Regions from separate parts of the Mucilaginibacter jinjuensis genome, predicted to be linked through region 1. Evidence: riboswitches for the same ligand, from Rfam matches in the RefSeq annotation. Region 1 holds a riboswitch; each other region holds the start of a gene.
The links. A riboswitch is a leader RNA that binds a small molecule or an ion and turns the genes downstream of it on or off. The one in region 1 is predicted to bind cobalamin.

Region 1 (10,744 bases):
TTAACTCCCGCTTAAGTTATACCTATCAAAAAGCACAAGACTTTACAGACCTAACCAGCCCATATTACGGCGGACAAATCCCTTATGCTCCCTGGAACAGCGGCTCTGTAATCATCAGCCCATCGTACAAAAACTGGAGTTTAAATTATAGCTACATCTATACTGGCGAACGGTATCAGTCTATCGCTAATATCCCCGAAAATTATGAGAAGCCTTTTTATACCCATGATATCTCGTTGTCGCGGAATTTTAAAAAATGCAGGTTCACTGCCGAGGTTAATAACCTGTTTAACCAGCAATATGAAGTAGTGCCTTATTACCCAATGCCTGGGATCAATTATAAAATCATTATGAATATCACTATATGAAAAAGATCTTTTTATTCCTGCTAATTGTCGCAGTGCTTTATTCTTGCAGGAAGGATGATAAAGTTATCCAACCCACAACCACAACGGTAACAACCGGCACAACAGGCTCGATAAAAGGGTTCTTTTTGTTAAACGAAGGTAACATGGGTAGTAATAAAGCTTCTATAGATTATTATGATTATCCCTCAGGAACTTATCTCAAAAACATTTATCCCTCACGCAACCCATCAATTGTGAAGGAGTTGGGTGATGTTGGGAATGATATCCAGATCTACGGCAATAAGCTTTATGCAGTTATTAATGTATCAAATCTGGTTGAGGTAATGGATGTAAAAACTGCAAAACATATCGCCACCATCTCGATACCCAATTGCCGCTACCTGGCTTTTGACAAAGGTTATGCTTATGTAAGCTCTTATGCGGGGCCGGTACAGATTGATCCGAATGCGAGATTGGGTTATGTGGCCCGTATTGATACTACTACACTTACGGTTAAAGATACCTGCGTGGTGGGTTACCAACCCGAAGAAATGGTGGTGCGTAACAATTTTTTATACGTAGCCAACTCAGGTGGTTACCGGGTACCCAACTATGATAATACAGTGTCGGTAATAGATCTCAACACTTTTAAACAGGTTAAAAAGATCACAGTTGCGATCAATCTCGAACACTTAAAATTGGATACGTACGGCAATATCTATGTAACTTCGCGGGGGGATTATTACACCATCCCATCCAATATCTATATCCTAAACTCCAGCGACCAGGTTTCTAAAACACTTAATCTGCCGGCAAGTAACCTTACCATCTGTGGAGATTCGGCTTACGTGATCAGTGCCGGATTTAATTATACTACACAAAAAAATACCATTAGCTATGCTATCGTAAATACGGCGCAACAAGCCGTAGTATCATCCAATTTTATTACCGATGGCACAGATAAAAAGATAACCATCCCCTACGGTATTGCCGTAAACCCACAAACAAAGGAAATTTTTGTGACCGATGCCAAGGATTATGTTACCCCGGGCAGATTGTACTGCTTTACACCCGGAGGCAAGTATAAATGGGATGTGGAAACAGGCGATATACCCGGTCACTTTGTCTTTACCACCACGCGGTTAAGCGGGTTGTAAAAAATGCAGCTTTAGAGACTAAAGATTTATGTTATACGTATTTTTATTCTCGCTCATCACAAAAGTGCTGTGTGTGCTTCCAATACTGGTTACCGAGCCGAGTTTGTTAAACACAAAGTCCTGGTAATGTTTCATATCCCTGGCGTACACTTTTAAAAGAAAATCGAAATCGCCGGAGATATTGTAGCATTCAACAACTTCGTTCAGTTGCATAATGTCTGTCACAAACTTGTACCCTATGCTCTTGTCGTGTTGTTTAAGTTTGATATTGCAAAAAACAATTAGGCCATAATTGAGCTTTTCTGCATCGATCAAAGCAATATATTTTTTGATGTAACCATTGGTTTTTAACCTTTTTACCCGTTCAAAAACTGGTGATGCAGAAAGGTTCACTTTAGCAGCCAACTCTTTAACCGTTATTTCCGAATCTGTTCCCAGCAGTTTTAATAACTGAATATCAATATCATCAAGCCCTTCCATAGAATAATTTTCTTTTACAGGTTAATTTCGAACACATCAAAAGTATAAAATTCTTTCCAATCAATATAAAATGGATTATTATACTTAAATAAATACATATATACAGTTATTAAATCTTACTCGGTAGCTTTGTTTGAAAATTTAACCTTGTAACAAAGGCAAATTGTAACGTAGTTCTTTTCATTACTTTATCAACCAAAAAAGGTTTTCGAGAGATCGAAATTAATAGGGAACCGTGTGCAAATCACGGGCTGTCGCGCAACTGTAAGTAACAAAACAAGTTTCAGCCAGCAATGTCCACTGATCGCCTATCGGCGGATGGGAAGGACGCTGAAATGTTATAAGCCAGGATACCTGCCTGTTTTGGAAGGACAATGCTTTCGCGAAAAAAGCAAATGGCCTGATATGAGGGTTCTCAATGGCCGGCAATTTGCCTGCCCCTACCCTCAACATGCCCTGGTTTTCGCGAAGCTTGTAAAGTTTGTCAAAAGCAATTTTAAAGTATTTCTAATTAAAACATTAAAAAAATGCTAACGCAAAACCTGGGCTACCCGCGAATTGGTGGCCAACGACAACTAAAAAAAGCCTGCGAACAATATTGGGCAGGTAAAATCGGCCTGGATGAATTAAAGCAGATAGCCCGCACTATCAGGGAAGAAAACTGGCAAACGCAGGTTAATGCAGGTATCGACCTGATCCCTTGCAACGACTTCAGTTTTTACGACCAGGTACTTGACATGAGCCTGCTACTGGGTGTAATCCCTCAGCGTTACAGTAAAGTGCTCACCGAGGTAAAAACCAACCAGGAAACCGACCTGTATTTTGCCATGGCGCGTGGTTACCAGAAAGACGGGCTGGATATTACCGCCATGGAAATGACCAAGTGGCTGGATACCAACTACCACTACATTGTACCCGAATTTACGGCTAAACAAGAATTTAAGATATTTTCTGAAAAAGTATTTAGCGAGTACAATGCCGCCAAACAAAGCGTTGGCACAAAAGCTAAACCTGTATTATTAGGCCCGGTAAGCTACCTGTTACTGGGTAAAGAAAAAGAAGAGGGTTTTGAGCGTATAGACCTGATTAAACAGTTGGTGCCGGTTTACGTAGAGATAATCAACCGTTTAAAACAACAAGGCGCCGAATGGGTCCAGTTAGACGAACCTTGCCTGGCGCTCGACCTTTCTAAAAAAGACAAAGAAGCTTATGAGTTTGCTTACCGTGCTATTGCCAACCGTGTAAGCGGTATTAAGATATTGGTTGCTACCTATTTTGAAGCATTGCTGGATAATACCGCATTAGCAGTTAACCTGCCGGTTGCTGCCCTGCACATCGACCTCGTACGCGCTCCTGAACAACTGGATGAAGTACTTTCATTAATCCCTACACATTTGCAGCTTTCGTTAGGCGTGGTTGATGGCCGTAACGTTTGGAAAAACGACTACGAGAAATCGTTGGGCTTTATCAATAAAGCAGTTGAAAAGCTGGGCACCGATAGGGTAATTATTGCACCATCATGCTCGTTGCTGCATAGCCCGATAGATCTTGATTTGGAAATTGCGATTGACCCCGAGATTAAAAACTGGATGGCTTTTGCTAAACAAAAATTGAACGAGGTAGATGAATTAAAGCAAATTGCCGTAGGCAATACCGAATTGCTTAACGCCAATAAAAAAGCAATTCAAAGTCGCCGTGCCTCGCAAAAAGTGCATAAACAGGCGGTTAAGATCCGTGTCGAAGCCATTGCCAAAGCCGATGCCACCCGTACAAGCGCATTCCCGGTACGCCAGCAAATTCAACGCGAACGTTTTACTCTTCCATCCTTCCCTACAACTACCATTGGTTCATTCCCGCAAACGGATGATATCCGTCAGCTACGCGCCAAATTCAAAAAAGGCGAATTTACGGTGGATGAGTATGAAAAAAAGATTGAACAGGCAACTATCGACTCAATCCGCTGGCAGGAAGAAATTGGCCTGGACGTTTTGGTTCATGGCGAATTTGAGCGTAACGATATGGTTGAATACTTTGGCGAACAGCTGGATGGGTTCCTTTTCACCAAAAATGGCTGGGTACAAAGCTACGGCAGCCGTTGTGTAAAACCTCCGGTTATTTATGGTGACGTGAGCCGCCCTAAAGACATGACTGTGCGCTGGAGTAAATTTGCTGCTGCGCAAACCGACAAGCCAATGAAAGGTATGTTAACCGGCCCGGTAACTATTCTGCAATGGTCGTTCGTGCGTGATGATCAACCGCGTGATGTGACCACCAATCAAATCGCTTTGGCTATTCATGATGAAGTATTAGCATTGGAGGCAGCAGGCATCGGTATTGTGCAGATTGATGAGGCGGCAATTCGCGAGGGCTTACCTTTGCGTAAAGCCAAACGCCCCCACTACCTGGATTGGGCAGTAAAAGCCTTTCGTGTAACCGCCAGTGGTGTAAAGGACGAGACTCAGATCCATACCCACATGTGCTACAGTGAGTTTAACGATATTATTGAACATATTGCAGCAATGGACGCGGACGTGATCACGATTGAAACCTCACGCTCGCAAATGGAGCTGTTGCATGCCTTCGCTCATTTCGAATATCCGAATGAGATCGGTCCTGGCGTATATGATATCCACTCGCCACGTGTACCAAGCACCGAAGAGATGGTGGCGTTGCTAACCAAAGCGGCAGATTTGCTCCCGGCTCAAAATCTTTGGGTTAACCCTGATTGCGGTTTAAAAACCCGCAAATGGCCAGAAACTAAGGCAGCTTTAGTAAACATGGTTGCTGCTGCTAAACAGGCAAGAGCGCAAATCAGCGTTGAGGGCGTTGTTTAAACATGAAACGGCGGGCAAAATCGCCCGCCGCTTCTATATAGTCAGTCAGTTTTTGAGAATTTAATTATCGCCATGCGGCTTGTCAGCTTTACGGTATGCCCATCCAAATATTAACGGGAATACCCAAAGGCTGAACAACATAGCACATAAAATACCACCAATTACTACCCGTGCCAAAGGCCTCGAGCTTTCAGACCCGATACCGTGCGAGATAGCAGCCGGGAATAAACCGATGGCGGCCATCAAAGCGGTCATCATTACCGGCCTGATGCGTGAATTTACACCCAGTTTAATCGCCGTATATAGATTTGAGCCTTCGCCTTGTTTCAGGTTTTCGAGATTTTGTTTGAAAACGGTGATCAGCAATACCCCATCCTGGATACAGATACCAAACAACGCGATAAAACCAATACCTGCCGAGATACTGAAGTTAGTACCGGTTAAAAATAAAGCGATGATACCTCCTACTATGGCGAACGGAACATTGAGGAATACCAACGCTGCATCTTTCACATTACCGAACATGATAAACAGTAAGCCAAAAATCATAATTAAGCTGATCGGCACTACCTGTGTTAAACGTTTCTGAGCACGTTGCTGATTTTCAAAATCGCCCTGCCATGCCAGGTGGTAACCTCGTTGCAGTTTAACTTTAGCGTTTACTTTTTGCTGTGCCTCAGCAATGGTACTACCCATATCGCGGCCACGTACCGAGAATTTAAGCGTAGCATAACGCTCATTTCCATCCCTGAAAATTAAACAAGGACCAGTTTTTTGTGTGATGGAGGCAATCTGGTTAATAGCCACCTTCGCACCGCTTTGGGTTGGCACTAACAAGTTACCAATATCAGCAGGCGTTCGGCGGAAGGCTTCCGGGAAACGGATTCTGATATCGAACGTACGTACGCCTTCATACAGTGTTGATGCTGCCTGACCGCCAATAGCCATTGAAATTACCGAGTTGGCATCGGCAGTAGCTACGCCATACTGCGCCATCTTTTGCTGATCGAGCTGAATATCCAGTTCGGGCAGGCCGATACTTTTCAGCACACCCAAATCTTCAATACCTTTAACATCTTTCAGGATACGGTAAACCTGGTTAACCTTGGTTTCCATGTAATTGAGCGAATCGCCGTAAACCTTTACTACGATTGAGCCCTTTACACCCGATACCGCTTCTTCCACGTTATCACTAATCGGTTGCGAAAAGTTAAGCTCGGCACCAGGTATTTTATCCAGCTTGGCATTCATCTGAGCAATGAGTTGCTCTTTGCTGATCTTAGGGTTCCAGTCTTCCTCGGGATACATCAACACGTCAAACTCATTATTGTAGAAACCGGCCACATCAGTACCATTATCCGGCCGACCGGTTTGTGAAACGGCGTATTTCACTTGAGGGAAAGTCATCAATATCTGACGTACCTGCTTGGAGGTAGCCACAGACTGATCGAGCGATACGCTGTAAGGTAGCTGTACCCGCAGCCATATTGCACCTTCATCCAGTTCGGGTAAAAATTCGCTTCCCAAGAATTTAAAGGAGAATAAGCCCACAACCATCGCTATTAAAGAAACCGTTACTACAATCTCTTTCATCTTAAATGATTTCACGAAACCTCCCAGCATAAATGCAGTAAGGTGGTGCACAAACGGGTTGTGTTTTTCGTGTACGTTCTTTTTCAGCAACAAGCTGATTAATACCGGCACCAGGGTAAGCGTAGTAATTAAAGCACCTAGCAAAGCAAAACCCAAAGTATAAGCCAACGGTGAGAATAGCTTACCTTCTACCTTTTGAAACGCAAATACAGGCAGCAAACCGGTTATAATAATGAGCTTGGCAAAAAAGATGGCCTTACCTAAAATGGCACCGTTATTTTTGATGAGGCCCAGTTTGGCGATCTTGTTAAAGCGATCCATGCCCAATTGAATGGCTTTATGATCGAGGATTACAAACATCCCCTCTACCATTACCACGGCCCCGTCTATAATAATCCCAAAATCGACCGCACCCAGTGATAACAAATTGGCCGACATGCCCATTAAGTGCAGGCAGATAAAGGCAAACAACAAAGCCAGCGGAATAATGATAGACACAATAAGCGTGGTACGCCAGTTAAACATAAACAGCGAAACCAGGAAGGTTACCAGCACGATACCTTCTATCAGATTATGCAAAACGGTATGCGTTGCATAATCTATCAAGTTGGTACGATCATAATAAGGTACAATTTTGGTATCAGCAGGCAATACCTCGTTGTTTATCTTATCAACTTCTGCCTTTAGTGCTTTTACTACCTCGGTTGGGTTTTCGCCTTTGCGCATTACAACAATGGCTTCCACTGCATCCGGGTCATCGGTAACAGTTCGCTTGCCGTTTTTAATTACGGCATCGCTACGGCCAACCCAACCCAACCGGGGCAGGTTCGAGATCTCAACATCGGCAACATCTTTTACCAATACCGGCACACCGTTGTTATTGCTGACGATGATGTTACGGATCTCGTTTATATCATTCAATAAACCCAAACCACGCACAGCAAAAGCCTGGTTGTTCTGGATAATCATATCGCCGCCAACGTTAATATTGGTTTTCTGTACGGCAGTAAATACATCTAATGGCGTAATGTTAAGCGTAGCCAGTTTTTCGGGATTAACGGTAATCTCGTAGGTTTTACTTTTACCACCGAAGGCGTTAATATCACCTATACCGGGTATGGCCCGCAAGCGCCTGTCAATCACCCAATCCTGAATGGTTTTTAGCTCGCGCGGATCCCTAACTGAACTTCTTAATGTATATCGGAAGATCTCGCCAGTTGGCCCAACCGGCGGCTGTACAGATGGCACAATACCATTAGGTAAAGTAGCATTATTAAGCAGGTACATTACCTGCTGGCGTGCTTCGGGGTCTTTAACGCCGTCCTCAAAAATTACCTTTACATAGCTTAGCCCGAAGATGGAAGTTGAGCGGAGGCTCATTTTCTTTTGCACCGGGTTAAGGGCAATTTCGAGCGGTATGGTTACCAATTTTTCTACCTCCTCGGCGCTTTGTCCTGGCCATTGGGTAATAATATCGATCTCGGTATTGGTTACATCCGGGAAGGCCTCAATGGGCATCTGAATAAAGGTAATGATACCGGTTACCACCAGCGCCCCTGCCAAAAACAGGATGAGTATTCTATTTTTTAAAGAAAATCCAATGATCCCCTTAAGAAACTTAGTCATTTGCTCGTTTATTTATTGGGGTGATTAACTATTTAATGATCCATAGATCAGGATTGCATCCGAAGCAACTACACGGTCGCCGGGTGTAACGCCGCTTTTAATGTAGGTGGTTTTACCATTGGTACTCAAAACATCAACCGGTCGAATCTGCACGTCCTTTTTACCCTTTACCACAATCACGTAATACTGACTATGGTCGAAAATTAAAGCACTACTCGGTATGGCAATGGCTTTATCATTTTCGGTATTGTTAACCGTTACAGTAGCAAACATCTGCGGTTTGAGAATGTAGTTTGGGTTATCAATGATTACCCGCATCTTCATTACCTTAGTGTTAGGGTCAATCACACTCATCAGCTTGTTTACACGGCCTTTAAACACTTTATCGGGGTATGATATGGTTGTTATATCGGCACTATCGCCTTCATGTACCTTGCTAATGTTTTCTTCATAAACATTGGCCTCAACCCATACATTTTTAAGATTTGATACCGTAAACATAGGTGCCGAATTATCCGGGCGGATAGCCATGCCATTGGTCACATTCTTTTGCACCAAAAAGCCATCTGTAGGCGATTTGATAAAGTAATCGCCACTGGTATTGTTGCCATTAACGCTCAGTACGCGTTGCGCTGCGGTTTTCGCAGCTACAGCCTGCTCATAGTTAACCTCTGCACTGGTAATATCAACCTTAGATGCCAGACCGCTTTTAAACAAATCCTGTTGTTGATCCAGTTGCTTTTTAGCCAGGCGAACATTAGCATCAGCAGTAGTTAATGACGATGAATAGTTGGCCATCTCGCTACTTTTAACCAGGCCCAGCACCTGCCCTACTTTTACAAAATCGCCGGGCATTACATTGATGTTTTGTACCACCCCACTCACCAGTGGAAATATGTTGGATACTTTATCGGTATTAAAATCAACCGCACCATTAAATTTAATGGCATAGGTAATATTCTGCATTTTAACCGTATCCACCTCCAACGTTTTCATTAAAGAATCGGGCACTACGTAGGGTTCCCTTACTTCTTCGGTGTTTTCGTTAGAGTGGCATGAATAAAAGCTCAACAATAACAAACCTGTTGCTATTACCGGTAAACTATGCTTGTTCAATAAATTTTTCATTTCAGTATCTTAAAATATTATTGCTGGTTAAAAAATGGCGTGCCTGTAACGTAGTTCAGCTGCTCGAGCGAGGTGATTTTGCTCAGCTGGATACTATTTAACTGGATGGTATTGGTTTTAAACGAATCGTAGAAATCTATAAACTCCAGCAGGCTGATGTTTCTCAGTTGATAGTTCTTATATACTTCCTGAATGAGGTGCGTAAAATCACCTTTAAATGCCGGGTCGAAACTGTTATACAATTTCTCCAGTCGCAACGCACCTTTGTATGATGTTGCCAGATCCATCGCTATCTGGTTCTGCTGATTTTCGAGTTGAACCTTGCTTTGGTCTATCGCAATGCGGGCTTGTTTAATCCCACCCTGGTTGCGGTTAAAGAATGGCAGGTTAAACTCAATCCCCCCTCCTACGTAATTATTATTGAATGATCCGTACTTATCGTAACCTAAAGAAAGATTAACATCGGGCACGGCAGTAGCTTTTTGCAGTTGCAAATTCATGTTATTATAATCAACCGTGGCACGGGCATTTTTAAGATCGTAACGGTTTACATAAGCCGAATCGAGCAGTTTACCATAAGGGATTGAAGTAACTGATTCCTTACTGTTCAGATCAGCATCTACCACAGGTACTATATAGCTGTTGGGCGATGCCTTGATTAGCATTTTCAATTCACTTTGCGTTGTGTCTATATCGGTAACCAAGCCGTTATATTCAGCCTGTAAAGAATATAGTTGCGATTGGATACGCAGCACTTCCTTTTGGGCAATATTGCCTTTGGCGTATTGCTCTTTAAACGCCGTTAAGGTTTTGCTTAATGAACCTATCTCCTGATCATATACCTTGGCCGATTGCTGGTTATAGTAAATGGTATAAAAATCTGTCCGCAGGGTAAATTTTAATGTACGGATGAGGTCAAAGAACTGATCTTTGGCCTGCTCTACGCCAATTTTGGCTAACTGGATGTTTTTATTGCGCTTACCCGCAGTAGTAAACAATTGAGAAATACCTACCGACTGATTTTTGTATGCATCGTGTGTATCGTTGAGGATACCATTCTGAAAATTAAAATCTGGATTGGGGAATAACCTTGCTGTGATAATTTGTGCGCTGGCATTGTCTATGTTATACTTTTGCGCAATAAGTGTGAGGTTATTTTTTAGGAATTGTTCTTCAACTTGCTTAATATTGACCTTCAATGTATCACTGTTAGGTGCTTGCGCATAAGCACAAGCACCGATAACAGCCATACACCATAGTTGAATTGGGATAAGAACGATAACAAATTTTCGGTGCATAGTTTATTTGTTTGTACAAAGCTATGCGGGCCGAATTAGAGCCGTATTAAAACCACATTAGAACGGGATTAGAATTTCGAAACAGGGAATTTGAGCAGAAATTCTGACCCTTCTTTGGTTGAGTTTACGGCAATGGTACCATTAAAAAGCTGGATTATTTTCTGGGTTACATATAGCCCGATGCCGCTGCCTTTAAATGAACGGCTGTTAGGGCTGCGGTAAAACGAGGTAAATATCTTCTGCGTATCTTCAGTCGGGATGCCTATGCCTACATCTTTAAT
Region 2 (10,744 bases), 1.8 Mb from region 1:
GCAATTGCCGATTATATCAAACTGCCCTACCCTATTTTGCTGATTGTGGCCGGGATAGCGGTAGGCTTTATCCCCGATTTGCCTAAAATAGACCTGAATCCCGAGATTGTTTTCCTGATATTTCTACCCCCACTGCTCTATGATGCAGCCTTCAATATCTCGTACGAAGAATTTAGGGTGAACATCAATACCATCAGCACACTGGCTATTACACTGGTTTTTATAACCACCCTTGGTATAGCTGTTGTTGCGCATTATTTAATCCCGGATATGGGCTGGCCAATTTCTTTTGTACTGGGCGCTATACTTTCAGCAACGGATGCTGTGGCTGCCATGAGCATTACCAAAGGCCTGGGCCTGTCGCACAAAACAAACACTATACTGGAGGGCGAAAGTTTAATTAACGATGCATCGGCCCTGGTGAGTTACCGCTTTGCTGTGGCTGCTGTTGCAGGCAGCGCCTTTATATTCTGGAAAGCGGCATTGCAGTTTGCTGTTTTAATGGGTGGTGGTTATGTAGTTGGTTTCCTGATAGGGAGACTGCTGGCCCAAATCATTAAACGGACTCACAAAAATCGCCTGGTTACCATTAGTTTTATGCTGCTCGCACCCTTCGTAGCTTATTTGGTGGCCGAAGATCTGCACGTATCAGGCGTTATTGCCGTGGTGATACTGGGCCTTGGGATTGCACGTTTTGGCAAAGTGGTTTTCCCTGAAAATTTCAAACAGCAATCGAAAGCGATATGGGATATTATTATATTCCTGCTCAACGGATTGATCTTTATCCTTATCGGCCTGCAATTGCCGCACGTGGTAAAAACCGTTACACCCGCGCAAATATTACCTTATGTGGGTTATGGGTTAATAATCACTATTGTAGCGCTGTTACTAAGAATGGGCCGCGTGTTTATGCAGCAGGCTAATTTACAACAGCATTTTAAACAAGGTAAAGGTAAAATAACCGAACGCGCCCTGCTCGATTTTAAGAACAGCCTGATCATAAGCTGGTCGGGTATGCGGGGGATTGTTTCGCTGGCTATTGCCATTGGCTTACCACATAAACTAAATAATGGCGATCCGTTTCCTCAACGGAGCGCCATCATCTTTATATCGGTTGTGGTTGTGCTATTTACCTTAATTGGTCAGGGCTTAAGCCTGCCATGGCTAGTACGCCTCTTGAACAAAAAACAACCTACGCTTGCTGATAAGGCGTAATACGGCTAAACCACGAGGTAGCAAATTGCGCTTGTGATGGGTTAGCATCAATAATATTCTGGTACCTTGCCCTGCGTAACTGGCATATAGCGTTGTATAAATCTTCTGCGTTTTCGGCATTGGCTGCTGCTATCGTAAGCGGGCCAACTTGCCTGTCTACAGTTAATTTACCCGGCGATAAGGTATTTACGCCTTGTTGCAAAAACATAGCAGCTATCCCTGTGCCCATATTAACTGCGGTATCAAAAAGCTGGTTGCCAATTTGCTGATCATTAATACTGTCTAACGACTCAGTATCCCAGAAATTAGCCTTGTAGAATGATTGCACCAGTGTTTGCAGCTGTGCATTATTGTTTAAAACCTGGTTAATGCTGGGTGGATTAGAGGCAACTGCACTATCAACTGTTGGCCAGCCCGACCAGTTAGGCCAGTAATTTTTGGCTATACCCTTGTAGGTTTCGCCACCACTATCATTTGGATTGTTTGCATAGCCTCCCTCATTACCCATGGTAATTTGGAACGCCTGACTAAATTGTGCCATAGAGATAAGAATTTAAGATTTGTAATTAGGTTTTTTAAACTTAAAGCAAATTATCTTATAAAGCAATAGCAAATGGCAAAGGCTGCATAAAGCAGCCTTTGAACACACAGCATGTTCTGCCTCTCACCGCAGTTCATGTTTATTTTTAAAGCAGATCTGCGCAATTGCAGACCCGAAATTGATTTACTGATGAAATACAAATGTAGCAGGGAAATAATATCCGCTGTATGCAAAATCAGTTTTTAAAGCACCGGTGGTAGTGTCATAAAAATCAAGATCATTAACACTGTAGGCAGTGCCGAAACCCGATTGTACGGTGCTAACCACCAACTGATCTGTCTGCACATTATAACCAATACCTGCACCATATAATACTTTGCCTGTTGGCAGGGTAATAAACGGCGTTTGTAATGATGCTGCATTACCATCTACATATTTATAAATGGTTGTGCCACCGCTAAACGATGCATTCTTTGCCAAATATATAGTATTTTCTTTTGTTGATGCAGTAATTGATCCCGGGTGCCATGCGCCCCATGAACCGAAAACCGTAAACGGTACAGTAGTGGTGGTAACATCCAAAGTGGTTGGGTTAATTTTAACCAATGAGGTGCCTCCCGCTGCCCAAACCGAGCCATCAGGTGTTTTGGCAAATGCTACCAGCATAGACGGGATTTTTTTAGCTACCGAATAATCGCTCGCATTTAAGATCACCACACCTTGTGTTTGCGATAGTACAAAGATGTAATTGCCGGCTTTAATAACATCGCCTACAGAACCGGTAACGCTTGTTAGTTTAGCGCCTGCCGTGTAAGTTGTTAAATCGAACGGATATATCCCACTGCCTGAAGTTAATAAACCTTTGGTGTTATCAACCCCAACAAAACCCTGCCAGTTGCTGCCGCCCACTGCCGGGATACGGGCAATTTCTTTTAACGAATAAGCATCGGTAACCACCATCGGGCCGCCTACTTTGGCTACCAGGAACAGGTTGTTGTTAAAGATGGTAGCGTTCTCTAAAGTTGAAGTTGCCGGATCAAGCGTTTTGCCCGGGTTTTCTTTGGTGAAGATACTGTCCTCCTTAGTCTTGGTATCATACCTATAGAAACTCACGCTACCCGTACCATGGCCAAACCATCCCTCGTTAATAATAAAGAAACCGTTCTCATACTTGCCTAAAACGTGGATCTTGTAATCGGCAGATGAGTAACCGCCTGCTGTGCTGGCTTTAAAATTAATGGTATAATCGCCGCGGGTATCTGGTGTAAACGTAAATGTAGAATCGGTGCCTTTGTTGGTGCCATTTACCGTCCAGGTATATACTACGTTTTTCGTGTTCAGTTTAGGGTGTATGGTTAGCGATTTGCCAACGGTAACCGTATCAGCAAGCTTACCGCCGATAGATGAGATCTCCGGCCTTGCCGCAAAGTTGCCGTCACCAACGTTATCCTTTTTACAAGATGCCGCGGCCATCAGCAAAATGCCCAATGCGCCAATCCCTAATTTTAAAGTAATTGTTCTTTTCATTCTTAATGTATTATATGCGTGTATTTAATTTGTTTAGTTTTTAAGCAGGCTCAGATCGGCTGCGCCAGTAAACTCGGTCGATTGCTCGCCCAGCCAGCCCATGTTGTAAAGTATGCCTGTTTGCACTTTTATAAAGTCGATACCCTTGAGGTTTACCGGGTTCCCTTTGGTATCTACAGCCGTAGCAATGTCGATTTTATCGCCGCCGGCAGAGTTATCGGCGTAGCCATAATCAAAAGAAGCACTGGTGATGAAAGACGGGTTGCTGTCGTTAATATTAGTTGACGGCAGCAAAGAGCCGGTTAAAGTATAGGTATCGCCCTTAATGCCCTTAGGGAAGTAGGCTTGTGTATGGAATACATTGGTTTGCACCATCCCTGTTTTACCCAGGTTATCTTTCCAGGGCACACTACAGGTATCGCATTTGGGGCGGGTATAGGTTACCGAGTAATTGGCGTTATAACCTGGTTTACCATAAGCGCTGCCTTTAATTTCGTACCAGGTATCGTCGGGTTTGCCATTGCCGTTGGTATCCTGCATTACCCATATCACACCGGGTTCGGCAAAACTGGCGAAGGCGTTGCCGTAAACGATAAAATCGGTTTTGCCGCTAACATCCAGCACCGTATGATCAAAGCCTACAATTATGTAACCACCCCAGGCCCCCAAACTCACCAAACCCTGGTTAGTTTTCAGCGTACCTTTGGCTGCAACGGTATCGCCCAAACTGGTATTGGTAAACTGACCGGGAGCCGGGTTAAACTCAAACAGATTGCTTACATAAGCATTGCTGGTAGCGGTTACCGGCCTGGTATGGTCGGTTACCGGTGTTGCTGTATCGTCTTTATCCTTTTTACAGGATGCCCATAAGAGGCTTACAAGTGCGCATAATGCGATGAGCGCCTTTACATTTTTTTGCTTTACCATAAGTTTTTATTCGGGATTAATAGATGCGTGTGGAATGCCCTGGTAATGGGATTATTGAGACAAAGGTTTTGGGTTGAACCTGGTTTGAAATGAATAGCGTGCTCTTTTTGTGCTATTGGCGGGGTGCACAAAAGCAGCGTACAGCCCACTAAAGTGGACTGCCGAAAAAGCAAACCTGTATTACTACAAATGCATTTTACCGCACTTAGTAAAAATAATTTCATGTGTTTTGTGTGAGTTAAAACCCCACAGCAAACAGTATGACAGCACTAAAAAATGAAATACACGAAAGGTATCATCATTCCAGCTTCAATCCCCGAAAGCTATGAATCAATATGTGCGATGGCAGGTCTTCTGACTTACTCCCCTCGGCCCGGTCTTCCCACACCGATCAAAATCGGCACAGTGACTAAAAGAATGGGCTTTGGTATATGGAGCTTACAGCTGCGGGACAGTCCCGGATTTACACCGGCTTCCCTTTTAATCCCGGTTTTCACCGGGAACCAAAAGCAATGCAAACTTAAAAGAAAAATTACAGGATGCGAAATGAGTTTAAATATGTATTAATAGCCATTCCGCATCCTGTATTTGCGAGCTTTACGCAGCACTAATCTCAGCCATTATCTGGGCCAGATCATCGCGCGAGATGGGTTTGATATAGAAATTTGATATGGCTTTATAAGTTGCTGCTTTGGCATGGTCGGCTACATCTATAGATGAGCTTACAATGTAAACCGTAATTTTTTTGCTCACCTTAAATTTAATAAACTCATCTAAAAACTGCCAGCCATCCATCACGGGCATGTTTAAATCGAGCAGTATCACATCGGGCAATATTTCGGGCGATTCGAGGATGGGTTTAAGATATTTTATGGCTTCGAGGCCGTTATGAAACACCAGCAGGTTTTCACAAAAGTCAACCACTTTCATTTGTTTCGATAAAACATAGGTAAATATTTTATCGTCATCAATAATACAGGCAATGTCTAATTTTCTCATACGTATCAGCTAAATTCTATTTTAAAAGTAGTTCCTTCATTTACTGTGCTCCGGGCTTCAATTTTACCACCCATGGCATCAACCTGGTTCTTAACCAAAAACAGGCCTATTCCCCGCGCATCATTATTATCATGGAAAGTTTTGTACATGCCAAAAAGCTTGTGCCCGTGCAAACCAAGATCAATCCCTATCCCATTATCTGTTATTTCGAGCGTTACTATATTGTTCAGCTCGTAAACTTTAATATCAATATGTAAAGCCCTGTCGGGATGGCGGTACTTAATACTGTTGGTTAACAAATTTAATAAAATGCTCTCCAAATAAGCCGGGTCATATTGTATGCTGATGCCGGGATCAACATCAACAGATAGTTTTGCGTTTACCTGTCTTAAAGATAACGACAAAACCTCGAGCATGCGGTGAATTTCCTGGTGTAGGTTTAATATTTTTTTGCTGTACTCCTTGTTGCTGTGTACATCAACCACATCATTTAAATGGGCAAGCGTTTGCTGCAAATTGGCTGTATTAATCACCAGCATTTGCATCATCTTTTGCTTTTCCTCATCGTCGGTTTCGTGGGTTATCATATCCAGCAGCATTTGTATGTTACCGGTGTGCGAACGCAGGTTGTGCGATACAATATGTGCAAAGTTTAGCAAACGGCCGTTTTGCCCACTAATAACTTCCATAGCCTGTTTGCGCTCCTGCTCCATGGCTTTTCTATCATGGATATCGGCGTAGGTACCCAGCATCAGCAATGGCTTATCGTCATCACTCCATTTTACTACTTTGCCCCTTACCTCTACCCAAATCCAATCACCGTTTTTATGCATCATGCGGCATTCGCAGGCATAAAATTTCTCTTCCTTTTTAAAGCATTTTTCCAGCTCTAAAGCATTAATGTCCCGGTCATCCGGGTGGATCAGATCATGCCAGGCAGCCATTGTATCAGCCCCAAGCTCGTTAGGTAAATAACCTAATATAGCGGCCGATCTTTTATTATAAACAGTCTCATCAGTGGGTATGTGCCACTCCCAGGTACCAACCTGGGTACTTTTTAAAATATTATCGAGGCGCTGCCGTTCGCGCAACAGTATCTCCATCGATCGCTTGCGATCAGTTATATCCTTTATCTGGGAAACAAAATACAGGGGCACACTGTCGGCATCACGTACCAGCGTTACGCTGAGGTAGATCCAGATCTGGTGACCCAATTTATGGAAATACCTTTTCTCGATATTATAAGTAGTGATCTCGTTATTGAGCAGGCGGTACATGTGGCTCAGATCAAGGTCGAGATCATCGGGGTGGGTAAAATCCTGAAATGTGTGTTTTAAAAACTCTTCTTCATCATAGCCCAACAGGCTGCACAAGCTATTATTTACCTTAATCCAATGGCCATCCGGGGCTACGAGCGCCATCCCGATAGGTGCGTAATCAAAAGCCTGGTGAAATTTTTCTTCCCGCTCTTCCAACGCGCGGATCATATTAACCTGGCTGGTTATATCTTCAAGCGTACCATAAATAATGGTGCATTCGCCGTCTTCATAGTTGGCATGAATCCGCATTTTTACCCACTTAAGTACCCCTCTGGCGCTTCTAAGCCTAAACTCGCCAACCTGTGGCTCACCCGAACTAATACCATATTCTATTACCGAGCGTACAATATCCTGGTCCAGGTAAAATTCGGCGGCCTCTTCTAATGTAAGATATAATACATCGGGACCAACTTCATAAATATCCCTTACATACTGGTTCCAGTAAATTTCGCCCGTAACAAGGTTTCTTTGCCAAATACCAAGCTGCGCTAAAGGTGTTACCTTTTCGTAAAGTTCCAGTTTCTTATGCATCGCAGTTTCTAATGTATCAGCTACAGATATCGAGAACTATTATAAGGATAAAATAAGTATTATTAATATACTTACGTTTAAAAAGACTTATACGTAAGTAACAAATTCATATCAAAATATTTATGATATTATTAAGCAAATAAGCTTAACTGCTACGAAGATGTTTTTGTTCTGTTTTATTTAGATGCAACTGCTTCTTTGGCAACGGCGAGCCCTCTGCCCGATATCAGCAATTCGTTAGTAATGGTACGGGTATAGGTTTTAATCTCTTCCTGAAAATCAACCACCGATGCCCCCGAACGGATTTCTTCCAGTCGTTTTTCCCAGGTGCCTGTCAGTTCCGCCTGGGCTATTTTTTGATCTTTGACTACAGTGTATACTGCAAGACCCATTTTGGTAGGCAGCAGGTTCTTCTTTTCGCGCTGCACGTAATCACGTTTTATTAATGTTTCGATGATGGATGCGCGGGTTGCAGGCGTACCCAATCCGCTATCTTTCATAGCGTAACGCAGTTCCTCGTCGTCAATTTCCTTGCCTGCAGTTTCGAGCGCTTTCAATAAACTAGCCTCGTTGTAAAGCGGCTTGGGTTTGGTTTGCTTTTCGAGGATGGCTTTATTAGGCACGGGCAAATTTTCGCCCTGTACTACTTTGGGTAGCGAAGCATTTTCTTCGTCTTTCTTCTCTTCATCAGGCTCGTTAAATACAGCACGCCATCCCGGAATGCCGATCACTGTACCGCTGGCCATAAATTTACTGCCCGATTGTATCGTAATTTTGGTGATCTCCTTAATACAATCCTGGTGAAAGGCTTCGAGCATGCGGCCAACTACCATATCGTAAATGGCCTGTTTATCGTCCGAGAGTTGATACGGCACCTCACCCGTAGGTAAAATAGCGTGGTGATCCGTCACCTTTTTAGCGTTAACGCTGCGTTTACTCAGTTTATTTTCGGAGAGAAAAGTTGCCTGTTTGCCGAATTGCGGGTGATCTTTATATTTATCGATCAAGCTTGGTACGGTCGCAAAAACATCATCACCAATGTAGCGGCTGCCTGTACGCGGGTAGGTTACCAGTTTGCTTTCATAGAGATTTTGAAGCAGCGACAAGGTTTGATCTGCCGTAAAACCTTTTCGCTTATTAGCCTCTTGCTGTAAACTACTCAGATCGTGCAATAGCGGTGGCGGCTCTTTGCGGGGCTTGGCCTCCACGTTGAGGATATGACCTCCGGCAGGAAAACCGGCAGCAACATCCTGTACCTGATCCAGTATAACCTGGGCGTCTTCTTTAGTTTTATAATTTTCTGGTGATATAGCGCGGAACATTTGCCCGTCTTTATCAACCTGTATAGCAACCTGGTAATAAGTCTGCGGAACGAAGTTCTTGTTCTCCAGATACCGTGAGCAGATCATGGCCAGCGTTGGCGTTTGCACACGGCCCAGTGAAAGTACTGAACGTGTACCGGCAGAAAGACTCAGCGCCTGCGTGGCATTCATCCCCACCAGCCAGTCTGATTGTGAGCGGCAGTGAGCAGAGTTAAATAATGCATCGTAATCAGTCCCCGGTTTTAAATTGCGGAAACCTTCTTTAATGGCCTCATCGGTTTGCGATGAGATCCAAAGCCTTTTAAACGGCTTTTTGCATTTTAAATAGTAATAAATATAGCGAAAGATGAGTTCACCCTCGCGCCCGGCATCCGTTGCCACAATAATTTCGGTGGCTTCGTCAAAAAGTTTTTGGATAATGTCGAGCTGTTTGCGGACTGATGGATCTTCGATCATGCCATCCTTACTTTTTACCTTGCGGATAGAAAGCTTGAATTTGGCGGGCAGCATGGGCAGGTTTTGTACGCTCCAGCCATAAAAGCCGTACTCTTGCGGCGGGGCTAATTGCAACAGGTGGCCAAAGGCCCAGGTAAAGGTATAGCCCTTGCCTTCGATATAGCCTTCGCGTTTTTGGTTAGCGCCAAATACCTTGGCAATTTCGCGTGCTACCGATGGCTTTTCGGCAATAATTACTTTCATTAATCGCTGTTAGGTGATCAGATACGGTAACGTAAACGGATGCTTTTACCAATAGCATCGGCCAAACGGTTAAGACCTGCGTCTTCGTTTTCTTTAAATTTCCAAACCTTATCATTTAAAACCAAAGTCCTGTTTTCTTCCAAAACTTCAACCTCTAATTCGGTAGCTCCCAGATCAGGAGGGGTTGGTGATAATAACTTGATTGTGTAATCCTGTTGTTCAAAAGTGATGCGTAGCGCCTGTCCCATAAATCAGGCTGAAATTACGCAAACCCATTGGTATTACAACGTTTGTTGAAAAATCTTTGCTAATATATTTAGAGATTTAACTGAAACGTTAAATAAAAACAGCTCATTCTTTTTGGGAATGAGCTGTTTTTGATCTACTTAGTATTTAAGAAATGCCTTAATCTACCAATTCGAATTTTATTTTTTGGTTACCTGCCATAATCACAAAATCGCCAGATTCAAGATGTTTTTTACCATCTGCATCCGGGAAACTCAGGTCGCGCATGGGGTCAATCTCAAATTTGTACACGTATTTTCCACCTGCGGCAATCTCTTTTTTCTCAAAGTGTTTCAGCTCTTTCATCGGGCGAGAGATAGAGCTTGCGTGCGATGCGATATACCACAACGCAGTTTCTTTACCGGTAACACCACCTGTATTGCTCACCTCAACAGTAGCCACCAATTTTTGATTTTTGTGGATCTGTGCAGCCGATAAACTGATTGGCGCATACGTAAAATCGGTATAGCTTAAACCGTGACCGAACCAGTACAATGGATCAGTCGGGATATCCTGGTACTTGCCAGAATTTGGGCGCGCGCTCTGGCGCATATCATAATAAGTAGGGATCTGGCCTGTAGTCAAAGGGAAAGTAATATCCAGTTTACCAGATGGGTTTACACGGCCCGAAATGATGGAAGCCAATGCAGTACCACCTGCAACACCCGGTTGCCACATCTCTACAATAGCATCGGCCATAGGCTCCAGACGAACCAGCTCCAACGGGCGGCCGTTTGCCAGTACCAATACAATAGGTTTACCGGTTTTCTTTAACTCGGCAACCAATTTTTCCTGGATAGCAGGTAAGGAGATATTTGAACGTGAGGTATTTTCACCGCTCCATGTTTTCTTTTCGCCGAGGCAAACTACCACAACGTCTGATTTTTGGGCTGCGGCAACAGCTTCTGCAATGCCGCTTTCGTCTGTACCGTCAATCTCGGTTCCTTTAGCGTAGTTGATCTGCGCTTTTTGAGCGAACTCTTTATTGAAACCATCAATGATAGTCTCTGCATCTTTAGGATCACCCTGTGCCGACCAGTTACCGATCAGATCAGCCTGATCTTTAGCCAGCGGACCAACCAACGCAATTGACTTGATGTTTGAGCCTAAAGGCAATACTTTAGACTTGTTTTTCAATAACACCATTGATTCTGTAGCCAGTTTCGCGGCAACAGCCTTGCTTTCTGGTTGCAAATAACGTTCAGCAACAATTGGGGTATATGGATTATCGAACAAACCCAGACGGAACTTAATGCGCAGGATACGTTTAACCGCATCATCAATTTTAGTCATCGGCACCTTTTTTTCGTCGATGAGTTGTTTCAGGTTTTGGCCGTAAATGTCATCAACCATATCCATTTCAACACCGGCCATAAATG
Region 3 (10,744 bases), 650 kb from region 1:
GGTGATCCACAAAGTATGGAAGCTTTTGCCGCGGGATTAGAAGCTGAGGATTATCCGGTTGTGATTCCTGAAAAGGGATTGGTTTATGAGTTGTAAGACTGCAAAAATAACCCAACCCGTCATTGCGAGGTACGAAGCAATCCCCGATTTACAGAGCGGTTCTGTATAGTTCGCGATTGCTTCGTACCTCGCAATGACGGGTTGGGATAACTATACCTAAAAGTCATTTTGCTGCCAATGTGGAACATTCCACCCTTTACACGCCTGCCAATAACTCCTCTACCAAGGCAGGTACACTTTCAGTTGCTTTAGCTTTAATCTTAATTATTCCTGATAAGGATACATCCGGTATTACCGGATCGACAATATATTTAGGCGTTTTACGAGGTACGTAATTGATTAATCCTGCAGCCGGGTAAACCGCTAATGATGAACCAATGAGGATAAACAGATCTGCCGAATGACAAATTTCTGCCGCTGGCTCAATCATAGGCACAGCTTCGCCAAACCAAACTACATGTGCACGTAGCGGCGAGCCGAGTTCGCAAACTTCGTCCATACCTATCTCCCAGCCTACTATCGGGTAAGTTAATTGTGGATTCAGGCTCGATTGCGAACGGGTGATGATACCGTGCAAATGCAGCACATTGCTTGATCCGGCACGTTCATGCAGATCGTCGATATTTTGGGTGATGATGGTTACGTCGAATTGCTCTTCCAATTTAGCCAGGGCATAATGTGCTGCATTAGGTTTGGCCTCCAATACCGATTTACGGCGCTGGTTGTAAAAATCCTGCACCATGGCCGGGTTACGCGCCCAGGCTTCGGGGGTGGCTACATCTTCAATATTGTATCCCTCCCACAAGCCATCACTGTCACGAAAGGTTTTCAGCCCGCTTTCTGCGCTGATGCCCGCGCCGGTTAATACCACTAACTTTTGTTTCATAGCTAATTGTTATTCATAAAAAAAGCGATGATCACTCATCGCTTTTAAATTTCGTTTATTTATCTGATTAAGCTGTGGCCAATTTAGGCTCGTTGCGTAACACAGTGTATTTGCTCTTAGCCAGTTCAAAGCCTCCGAACAGTATTAGTCCGAAAACCAGATCGCCCAGGATCATATTTTTCTCAAACGGAACAGCTGCTATCAGCGATTGGAAATAACCGTTAATACCTTTAGCATACGTTGTTCCGTTTAACCATGGGTCGATGTCGGTTAGCAACCAGTGTACAAGTATGCCCCCTACAGATGCTAACACTACAGTACCAAAATTTACTTTTTTAATCAGGCTACCAAAAAACACCATAGCAAAGAAACTGGCATACATCCATAACGAACTGCTGTACCAAACCAGTTTAGAGAAGTACATGTAATTGATGATGAGATCGCTTACAAAAAGCGCCGCAAATGGCACCAGGTACGCTTTCCACTTATCGTTAAAATAGGTGCCACCAAAAATGGCGATAGCGCCTACGGGTGTAAAATTGCTTAACACCTGATATTTATAACTTACCAGGCGCATTGCTGCGGCAGCAATAATCATGAGGATTAAAACTGCGTTTCTGATATTGATTTTCTGTTGTTGCGACATTGTATAATATTGGTAAACAAATTTACTGATTATCGAACGAAATAAAAACTACTTGTTTACAAACACAATATTAGCAGGATTAATACCCACTGTAATGGTATATTCCTGTTTACCGTTTTTGTCAAAAGCATACAAAGTACCGTTTGATGAATAATCTTTAGCGTCTGTTACAAATACCTCGCCTGTGGTGCTATTAGCAGCAAGGCCATAAGCAGCTGTTAATTTTGTACCATCTGTAATAAAATTGGCGCTGCTAATAGCTTGTGTTTTGGTGTTGTACACAACAACTTTGCCAGTACCACTCAGGTAATAACCGTTATCACCACTAACCACAAATGGAGAACCGTAACCTACATCTACAGTAGTTTGTGAGGTTGCTACATCTGCAGTATTGTCAATAATACTTATGCCAGGCATAACAGAAGCATAATCTCCATTTGAAATAACATAAACATGGCCATAGTTGTCAGCCCCAATCGCTACCGGGTTAATAATTACATTAATAGTTTTAGTTACTGCTAAAGAAGTTAAATCAATAACTGATACTGTTTTATCGTAAGTTACGGCCAAACCACCAGAGTTTGCTACGTACAATTTATTGTTTGACACCACCAATTGTTCCGGATAAGATCCCACTGTAATATGTTTGCTTATGGTTAAAGCAGCAGTATCTATAACGGCAACTGTACCATCGTAAGAGGTAACAAATGCATTGTTTTTGTAGAAGGCAATGCTGCGTGGTTCGCTATCACCAAAAGAAATTTGCTTAATTAACTTGGCTGTTTTAGGGTTAACCACATTAATAACCTTAGACTTATCTACAACGATATACATTTTAGATCCATATACTTTCAAATCGTTTGGAAGGCTCCCAACCCCAGCGCCGTTTGCTGTTGTATAAATATCTGGTGTTGTTACTTTGGTTGTGTAATCGTAATAGGTAATGCTACCTGTGCTTCCGCCCTGGTTTAAAACATAAACACCGGCCACTTGCGCAATGGGTGTAGTTGGTGTTACATCATTTTTGTCTTTATGGCACGATGACAACGCTGCCGTTGTAACAATCGCGAATAAGAAATTTTTAAGTTTAAAGTGTTTCATTTTGATATGATTAAATTGTTATTTGAAAAGATAATCTGTACGATCGGCCAGGCATCGGGTAACTGTAAAGCACTACGTAACGCTCATTAAAAAGGTTGTTGACCTCAAATGAAGCATTCACGGGCACACTATGTGTCAGGAACTTATATATTAGCGAAGCATTACTTACGTTGTATGATGGCAGGTAATATTCGGGCACATTATTATTCTCGTAGTATCTTGATGATGAAAACGTGCTGTTATAATATAGACCTAAAGCTTTGTAATTAATGCCTGCATTTAAGTTGAGTAGATTTTTTGGTGTGTAAGGTATTTGGTCGAGGTAATAAGAATCACTCGGGTCTGTAACATTAATGGCATTTTGATAAGTGTAATTGACAGAGATTGTGCCCAGCCATCCCACTGCAGGTATTACATCGGTTTTCAAAGTCACATCCAGTCCCTTAATATCTACACTACCCAGGTTAGTAACAGAAGGCGTTTCTGGCGAACGTGAAGGCAGGTAGATGATCTTGTTTCGAACGTTATTATAATAAGCATCGGCAGTAACTGCTAAATCGTGCACAAAACCGTTAAAGCTTTTTTGGTAGGTTATTCCCAGATCGTATTGCTTGGTGCGTTCTGGATCAAGATTGCGCGGCCTTACTGCATAATAATACTGTTCGGCGAAGGTGGGATTTCTGAATATATCTTTATAGAATGCCCTTAACTGTAATCCAGAGTTTAGAAAGGGTTGAAAAGTGGCCGACAAACTTGGCGTAAATGCAGATTTAGATGCAGCTGCTATGCCATTCTTCACATGATCTGTGATATAGGTGTTCAATAAATTACCCTGAAGATGCCATTTATCGAAAGCCAGATCTGTTGCTACCGCATTAAACAATGTTAGCCTTGTTGGGAAAGCATATTGGTAATAATTGGTATAAACATCACTAAATAAGTTGGTGAGCGCGGCATCAGAGGCATAAGATACTTCCCAATTATGCAGAATATGGTAACCAACCGAAGCCGATTGGTAAAACTCGTGCTGCATGTAATGTTCATTACTGCCAATTGCTCCATCCGGAAGTGACGGGTCAAGATAATGCAGGTAGTTTTGCGAATACTTACTATTCAACAATAAATGAAAACTGCTTTTGGCAATGTACTCGTATGCCGATTGTACCAACAGATCGTGATTTTGCATGCGTTGGTTGGATTGTGTGGTATAATAAATTACCGGCCCGGGCAATCCCCTATCGCTGTTATAATAGTTGAATTGTATCTTAAATTTATTGCTGTCGCTTTTAGCCCAATATAAGGCACCATCTGTTTGTAAGGCTTTGATGTCGCTATTTCTGCGGGTGGCTAAGGTATCAGAACCATCGCCGTTTTCTTTGTACTTATATTGCCCGTTTGCATAAGTATAATTGGCATTTAACACAACCGACCATTGCTTAGATACACGTTGCTGCCATTGCAGGTAAGGATTTAGTAACCCAAATGAACCGCCATTTCCCCCAAGTGAAACCTGGTAAGGTTTGGCTGCGCTCAATTGTGGCCTTGTAGTTTTAATATCTAATATGCTGGCCGATGCAAATGACCGTGCAGGTTGCACAATGTTTGGTGCCTGGCCATTATATAAGGTAACAGACTGTACATTGTAAAGACTGAATTTGCCCAGGTCAATCTGCCCGTTCTGTGCATCGTTCAGTATAACGCCATCGTATTGTACACCGGTATGGGTAGCTCCCATGCTGCGTACCGAGATGGTTTTTAATCCGCCAATGCCTCCGTAATCTTTAACGTTTACACCTGCAAAGTTAGCGGCAATATCAGCCACAGACAAGGCCGCATAATGACTAAAATCGGCGTTGGATATTTGCTGTACAGGTATAATGGTTTGCACCTTGGGTAAGGTTGATGAAGTTACATTAACCTCTTTCAGCTTTTTAGAAGTATCCTGCTGGGCTTTAAGCCGGGTTGATAGCAATAACAGCATACAGGCAATACAAATACTGTATATACCGTAACGGGATATTAAAACAGGCCGAAATTTTGCTGTAAACTTTTCCATTGCTTAATAATTCAAAGCAATACAACGGAAAAATGAATGGAACACAACCAATCAAAATTATTGATCAGTTTTAATGTATTTCACCCAAGCTTCAATCCGCGAAAGCTATGAATTGGTAATGCTTTTGGCAGGTCTTCTGGCTCATCCTGTGTTGACGTCTTCCCATACCGATTTAGAATCGGGACAGTGACTAATTAATCAACTAACCTCTTTATCAGAAGCCGGACTTACAGCTGCGGGACAGCTCCGGAATTACACCGGATTCCCTTTTAATCTTTACCTTAACGGCAAGGAACCTAAAAGCTGTGCAAAAGTAACATAACAAACTGACATTTAGCTATAGCGACAATACATCGCACAAAAAAACCGGACTATCTTTTCAGACAGCCCGGTTAAAATTAAGGTTGAAAAACTTCTTTTATGTTTATGATGAACAGGTTACGCAACCTTCTTCCATACTGCAGCTTGGGCCGCTGGTTTGGGTAAGTTCTATACCGTCCAGATCATTCATTTGTACGTTTGGTTCTGGTGCAGGGATAACCGGCTCCATTTCTTTACTGCCTTGTTTCTCAACTGTAAACTGTACCGCTTGCGTTGCAGCTTGTGTACGCAGGTAATACATACCGGTTTTTAAACCGCGTTTCCATGCGTGGAAGTGCATTGAGGTTAGTTTAGAGGTATTCGGACTGTCAACAAACAGGTTTAATGATTGCGACTGGCAAATAAATGCGCCACGATCTGCCGCCATATCAATCAGGCTGCGTTGTTTAATTTCCCAAACTGTTTTGTAAAGTTCTTTCAAATCAGATGGAATTTCAGGGATATGCTGGATAGAACCATTGGCCGCAATGATATTGTTTTTCATTGTGTTGTTCCACAAGCCAAGGTTAACCAAATCTTTCAGTAAGTGTTTGTTCACAATCACAAACTCACCGCTTAATACACGACGGGTGTAAATGTTTGAGGTATATGGTTCAAAACACTCGTTGTTACCAAATATCTGCGAGGTTGATGCTGTTGGCATTGGCGCCATTAACAGCGAGTTACGCACTCCATGTTTCATCACAGCTTTACGTAAGCTTTCCCAATCGTGGCGATCTGTTGGTTTAACATCCCAAAGATCAAACTGGAATTTACCTTTTGATAATGGCGAACCTTTAAAGGTTTCGTAAGCACCATCCTGCATAGCCAGGTCTTTACTTGCCGTCATGGCAGCAAAATACATGGTTTCGAAGATGTTTTTGTTTAACACCTTAGCCAGGTCGCTTTCAAATGGTAAGCGCAACAGGATAAACACATCGGCCAAACCTTGCACACCTAAACCGATTGGGCGGTGGCGCATGTTTGAAGTACGGGCCTCTTCTACCGGGTAATAGTTGTTATCTATAATTTTATTAAGGTTTTTAGCAGCATCATAAGTGATCTCGTATAATTTATCGAAATCAAACTGACCATTGATCACAAAACGTGGCAATGCTAACGAAGCCAGGTTACATACAGCTACCTCATCAGGGCTGGTGTATTCCATAATTTCGGTACAAAGGTTACTGCTTTTAATAGTACCTAAGTTTTGCTGATTGCTTTTCTTGTTTGCAGCATCTTTATATAACAGATATGGGTTACCGGTTTCGATCTGTGCATCCAAAATAGCAAACCAAAGATCTTGTGCGCGGATTACTCTGCGGGCACGGCCTTCTTTTTCGTAACGGGTGTACAATGCTTCGAACTCGTCACCAAAACACTCAGACATACCTGGTGCTTCGTGCGGACAGAATAGGCTCCACTCACCGTTTTCTTCTACGCGTTTCATAAACAAATCGCAGATCCAAAGGGCATAGAACAAATCACGTGCACGTGCTTCTTCTTTACCGTGGTTTTTACGCAGGTCTAAGAAGTCGAAAATATCTGCATGCCAAGGCTCTAAGTAAACCGCAAAGGCTCCTTTACGTTTACCACCACCCTGATCTACATAACGGGCTGTATCGTTAAATACACGCAGCATAGGGATAATACCGTTACTTGTACCGTTAGTACCACTAATGTAGCTGCCTGTAGCACGTACATTATGGATAGCTAAACCGATACCACCTGCGCTTTGTGAAATTTTGGCTGTTTGTTTTAGTGTATCATAGATACCATCGATGCTATCATCTTTCATTGAAAGCAGGAAGCATGATGACATTTGCGGCTTAGGAGTACCCGCATTAAATAAAGTTGGCGTAGCGTGTGTAAACCAACGCTCACTCATTTGATTGTAGGTTCTGATAACGCTGTCGATATCATCCTTATGGATACCTACAGAAACACGCATATACATGTGCTGAGGGCGCTCGGCTATTTTGCCGTCAACTTTCAGCAGGTATGATTTTTCTAAGGTTTTAAAACCGAAGTAATCGAAACCGAAATCGCGATCGTAAATAATAGAGCTATCCAATATATCGGCGTTTGCACGGATTATTTCCATTACATCATCGGCAATTAAAGGCATTTTACGATCGTTGTGCTCGTCTGTATAATCGTAAAGTTTCTCCATTGTTGAAGAGAACGACTTGATAGTATTTTTATGCAAATTGCTTACCGCAATACGGCTTGCCAGCAAAGCATAATCAGGGTGTTTGGTAGTTAATGATGCAGCAGTTTCGGCAGCAAGGTTATCCAGTTCGGTGGTAGATACACCATCGTATAAACCTTCTACTACTTTTTTAGCCACATCTATCGCATCAACCAACGGACTTAAGCCGTATGCGAGTTTCTGCACGCGTGCGGTTATCTTATCAAACTTTACGCTCTCTTTGTTCCCAGCTCTTTTAATTACAAACATTAATTTCCCTCCTTATTTTATGTAAACCTATTTGATACTCTTTTCCTTAAAAATCTTCGTCAAGCGAAAACGCCTGGCTGTCTTTGGTGTTGGTTGCCAATACACCTGCTTTTTGATAATCACCTACCCTCTTTTCAAAGAAGTTGGTTTTACCTTGCAGCGAAATCATCTCCATAAAATCAAACGGATTGGTTGCATTGTAAACTTTAGCATAACCTAATTCATCTAACCAACGGTCGGCCACAAACTCAATATATTGTTGCATCAGGCGTGCATTCATACCGATCAAATCAACCGGTAATGCATCCGTCACAAACTCTTTTTCAATCACTACAGCATCCAGGATAATCTCGTGTACACGCTCTTCGCTCAACTTGTTACTCAGCATGCTGTAAAGCAGGCAGGCAAATTCGCAATGCAAACCCTCATCGCGGCTAATTAATTCGTTGCTGAATGTTAAGCCCGGCATTAAACCGCGTTTCTTTAACCAGAAGATAGAGCAAAAACTGCCTGAGAAGAAAATCCCTTCTACCGCAGCAAATGCAACTAAGCGCTCCGCAAAGGTTCCGTTCTCAATCCATTTTAAAGCCCATTCTGCTTTGCGTTTTACACAAGGCACGGTTTCAACGGCATGGAATAGGCGGTCTTTCTCTGCATTATCTTTAATGTATGAGTCGATCAGTAACGCATAAGTTTCTGAGTGGATGTTCTCCATCATGATCTGGAAACCGTAAAAGCAACGTGCTTCAGGAAGCTGCACTTCGCTCATAAAGTTTACAGCCAGGTTTTCATTCACAATACCATCACTTGCCGCAAAAAACGCCAGGATGTGCGAAATGAAATGGCGCTCTCCATCATTCATGTTGTTCCAGTCTTTCTGGTCACCGCTCAGGTCAATTTCCTCGGCAGTCCAAAAACTGGCTTCATGTTTTTTATACATTTCCCAAATTCTGGGATAATTGATAGGCAAGATCACAAAACGATCCTTATTCTCCTGTAATAGTAATTCTTCCTGTTGCATAGCAATTATTGTTTTTTTTAATAAAAGTCGGCGAATTGAATAGAGACAAGAATGCATGCACCGAAAAATTCGGCGGGTGTGTCTGGCTCTATTAAAAACCCAAATCGTGAAAGCTTTAACAAATAAATTTCTCTTTTGGCAGGTTTGGCTTTATAATTTTCGAGCCCGCAAGACGCTCGTTTGCCTTTTTTTATCACGAAATGCTGATTGCAGCCCGTGAGCCAAGAGAAATTGTTGCATTGAACTTGAATCAAATCTAAAGGAAAAATGGGGAGGTAGTGTATGATAGTTTTTAACAAAAGGCCGAGTTATTAACAATTGAGAAAATATTTCACAACCATATTGGCTATCTTCGAAACTGTTAATCTTGATAATGAAACGCTTACTATTTCTATTTGCATTGTTTATTTCTATGTCGGCTTTTGGTCAAAAAACCGATACCCTGTTTTTGAAAAATTTATTGCTGGCCAATCCCGAAATGTTTGATGGTATACTAAAACACCCTACACAAAACGAGGTACAAATATTATATACACGCATAGATCGCGACGAGCACAATATACCACATTTTACCTCCTACAGTTATCGTTTAAACCCTAATCATTACTTCTACCCTGCCAGCACGGTAAAACTTCCTACTGTGATTTTTGCCTTGGAAAAACTAAATGAGCTGCATGTCAAAGGCTTAACAAAAAGATCTATCATGCTCACAGACAGTAGCTTTAACAAACAAACGAGCGTTACTATTGATAGCACAGCCCGCAATGGCAACCCCAGTATAGAACAGTATATCAGGAAGATACTATTGGTGAGCGACAACGATGCCTACAACCGGTTATATGAATTTACGGGTCGGGGTGAGATAAACAGCAAACTCAAAAAATATCAACTTAATAACACCCGTATCATCGGCAGACTGGCTGTTGGCGATGGTGGCAATAATGCCCGTGCGACTAACCCAATCAGGTTTTATAAGGGTAAGAAACTGGTGTACAATTCACCTTCACAATATGATAAGGCAGACTACCCTATGCAGCTCGAAAACATGGTACAAGGCAAAGGCTATATTGATGGTAAAGGCCAGTTAGTAATGCAGCCTTTTAACTTTAGCGATAAGAACGTGTACCCGCTCGCCGACCAGCAATTGGTATTGAAACGCCTGTTATTTCCTGAAGCTTTCCCCAAAGAGCAACGATATAATTTAACGGCGAGTGATTACAAGTTCATTTATCATTATATGAGTATGTACCCTACAGAAAGTAAATGGCCAACCTACAAACAGCCGGACTACTACCCTGCTTATTGCAAATTTCTATACTATGGCGCGGATAAGGAAGCATCAATAAATCCCAATATCAGGGTCTTTAATAAAGTGGGGGACTCTTATGGATACGATATTGATAATGCATACATTGTTGATTTTAATAACAAGGTAGAATTTATGCTTTCGGCCGTTGTACAATCTAACGAGGATGGGATTTATAATGATGACAAGTACGAATACGAAACAGTTTGCCTGCCATTTTTAAAGAACCTGGGCAGAGTGATCTATCTTAACGAACTAAACCGCAAGAAAGAGCACCAACCTAATTTATCGAAGTTTAAGTTTAGTTATTGATTTTAGTTACTCGTTATTGAGTTATTAAGTTATCGAGCAAGCCCCCCCAATGACCTAATAACTCAGTAACCAACTACCAAACCATAACTATAAGTCAATCAATTTAAATTTAAAGAAAACATCGCCCCGACTACACTGTTGTTTCTATATACCTATAAATAGATATTATGACAACTACAGCATTACAGCGAACAACCATGTATCATGGTGAAAACAATGCCCATATAAATTTAGAATGGCCAGAGCGTTACGTATCTATAGCTGCCGGCGTTAAACTGGCCTTTTCGGGGCTTACGCATATCTTTAAACATCCGTTCACCAGTATTTTAAAGATCGGCGCGGGTGGCTATTTGCTTAATCGTGGTGTTACAGGCCATTGCGAACTTTATAACCAAATAGGAAAAGTGAGCACCGAACCTGTGAATGTTAATATCCGCACTTCATTTACGGTAAATAAACCACGTCACGAAGTTTATGGCTTTTGGCGCAGGCTTGATAATCTTCCATTATTTATGAAGCACCTCGAAAGTGTGGA

Region 2: linked by a shared signal. The riboswitch ahead of PQO05_RS09590 (cell surface protein) and the one ahead of metE (5-methyltetrahydropteroyltriglutamate--homocysteine S-methyltransferase) in region 1 are both predicted to bind cobalamin.
Region 3: linked by a shared signal. The riboswitch ahead of PQO05_RS14500 (TonB-dependent receptor) and the one ahead of metE (5-methyltetrahydropteroyltriglutamate--homocysteine S-methyltransferase) in region 1 are both predicted to bind cobalamin.

Annotation. Positions count from the first base shown of each region.
Region 1 is NZ_CP117167.1:3,857,893-3,868,636, forward strand. It holds gene PQO05_RS17000 (TonB-dependent receptor) at 1-368, shown strand, start outside; gene PQO05_RS17005 (YncE family protein) at 365-1,504, shown strand; gene PQO05_RS17010 (Lrp/AsnC family transcriptional regulator) at 1,523-1,984, opposite strand; cobalamin riboswitch at 2,170-2,360, shown strand; gene metE (5-methyltetrahydropteroyltriglutamate--homocysteine S-methyltransferase) at 2,512-4,818, shown strand; gene PQO05_RS17020 (efflux RND transporter permease subunit) at 4,879-8,037, opposite strand; gene PQO05_RS17025 (efflux RND transporter periplasmic adaptor subunit) at 8,062-9,165, opposite strand; gene PQO05_RS17030 (TolC family protein) at 9,183-10,463, opposite strand; gene PQO05_RS17035 (HAMP domain-containing sensor histidine kinase) at 10,532-10,744, opposite strand, start outside.
Region 2 is NZ_CP117167.1:2,091,737-2,102,480, reverse strand. It holds gene PQO05_RS09605 (Na+/H+ antiporter) at 1-1,215, shown strand, start outside; gene PQO05_RS09600 (glycoside hydrolase family 108 protein) at 1,193-1,756, opposite strand; gene PQO05_RS09595 (DUF5074 domain-containing protein) at 1,940-3,283, opposite strand; gene PQO05_RS09590 (cell surface protein) at 3,317-4,210, opposite strand; cobalamin riboswitch at 4,538-4,733, opposite strand; gene PQO05_RS09585 (response regulator) at 4,808-5,209, opposite strand; gene PQO05_RS09580 (sensor histidine kinase) at 5,215-7,059, opposite strand; gene PQO05_RS09575 (DNA topoisomerase 3) at 7,236-9,080, opposite strand; gene PQO05_RS09570 (hypothetical protein) at 9,098-9,328, opposite strand; gene PQO05_RS09565 (glycoside hydrolase family 3 N-terminal domain-containing protein) at 9,486-10,744, opposite strand, start outside.
Region 3 is NZ_CP117167.1:3,204,481-3,215,224, reverse strand. It holds gene PQO05_RS14520 (MBL fold metallo-hydrolase RNA specificity domain-containing protein) at 1-96, shown strand, start outside; gene PQO05_RS14515 (SIR2 family NAD-dependent protein deacylase) at 257-946, opposite strand; gene PQO05_RS14510 (DUF6580 family putative transport protein) at 1,014-1,592, opposite strand; gene PQO05_RS14505 (DUF5074 domain-containing protein) at 1,641-2,693, opposite strand; gene PQO05_RS14500 (TonB-dependent receptor) at 2,704-4,749, opposite strand; cobalamin riboswitch at 4,859-5,064, opposite strand; gene PQO05_RS14495 (ribonucleoside-diphosphate reductase subunit alpha) at 5,174-7,570, opposite strand; gene PQO05_RS14490 (ribonucleoside-diphosphate reductase small subunit) at 7,617-8,591, opposite strand; gene PQO05_RS14485 (serine hydrolase) at 8,965-10,209, shown strand; gene PQO05_RS14480 (SRPBCC family protein) at 10,377-10,744, shown strand, end outside.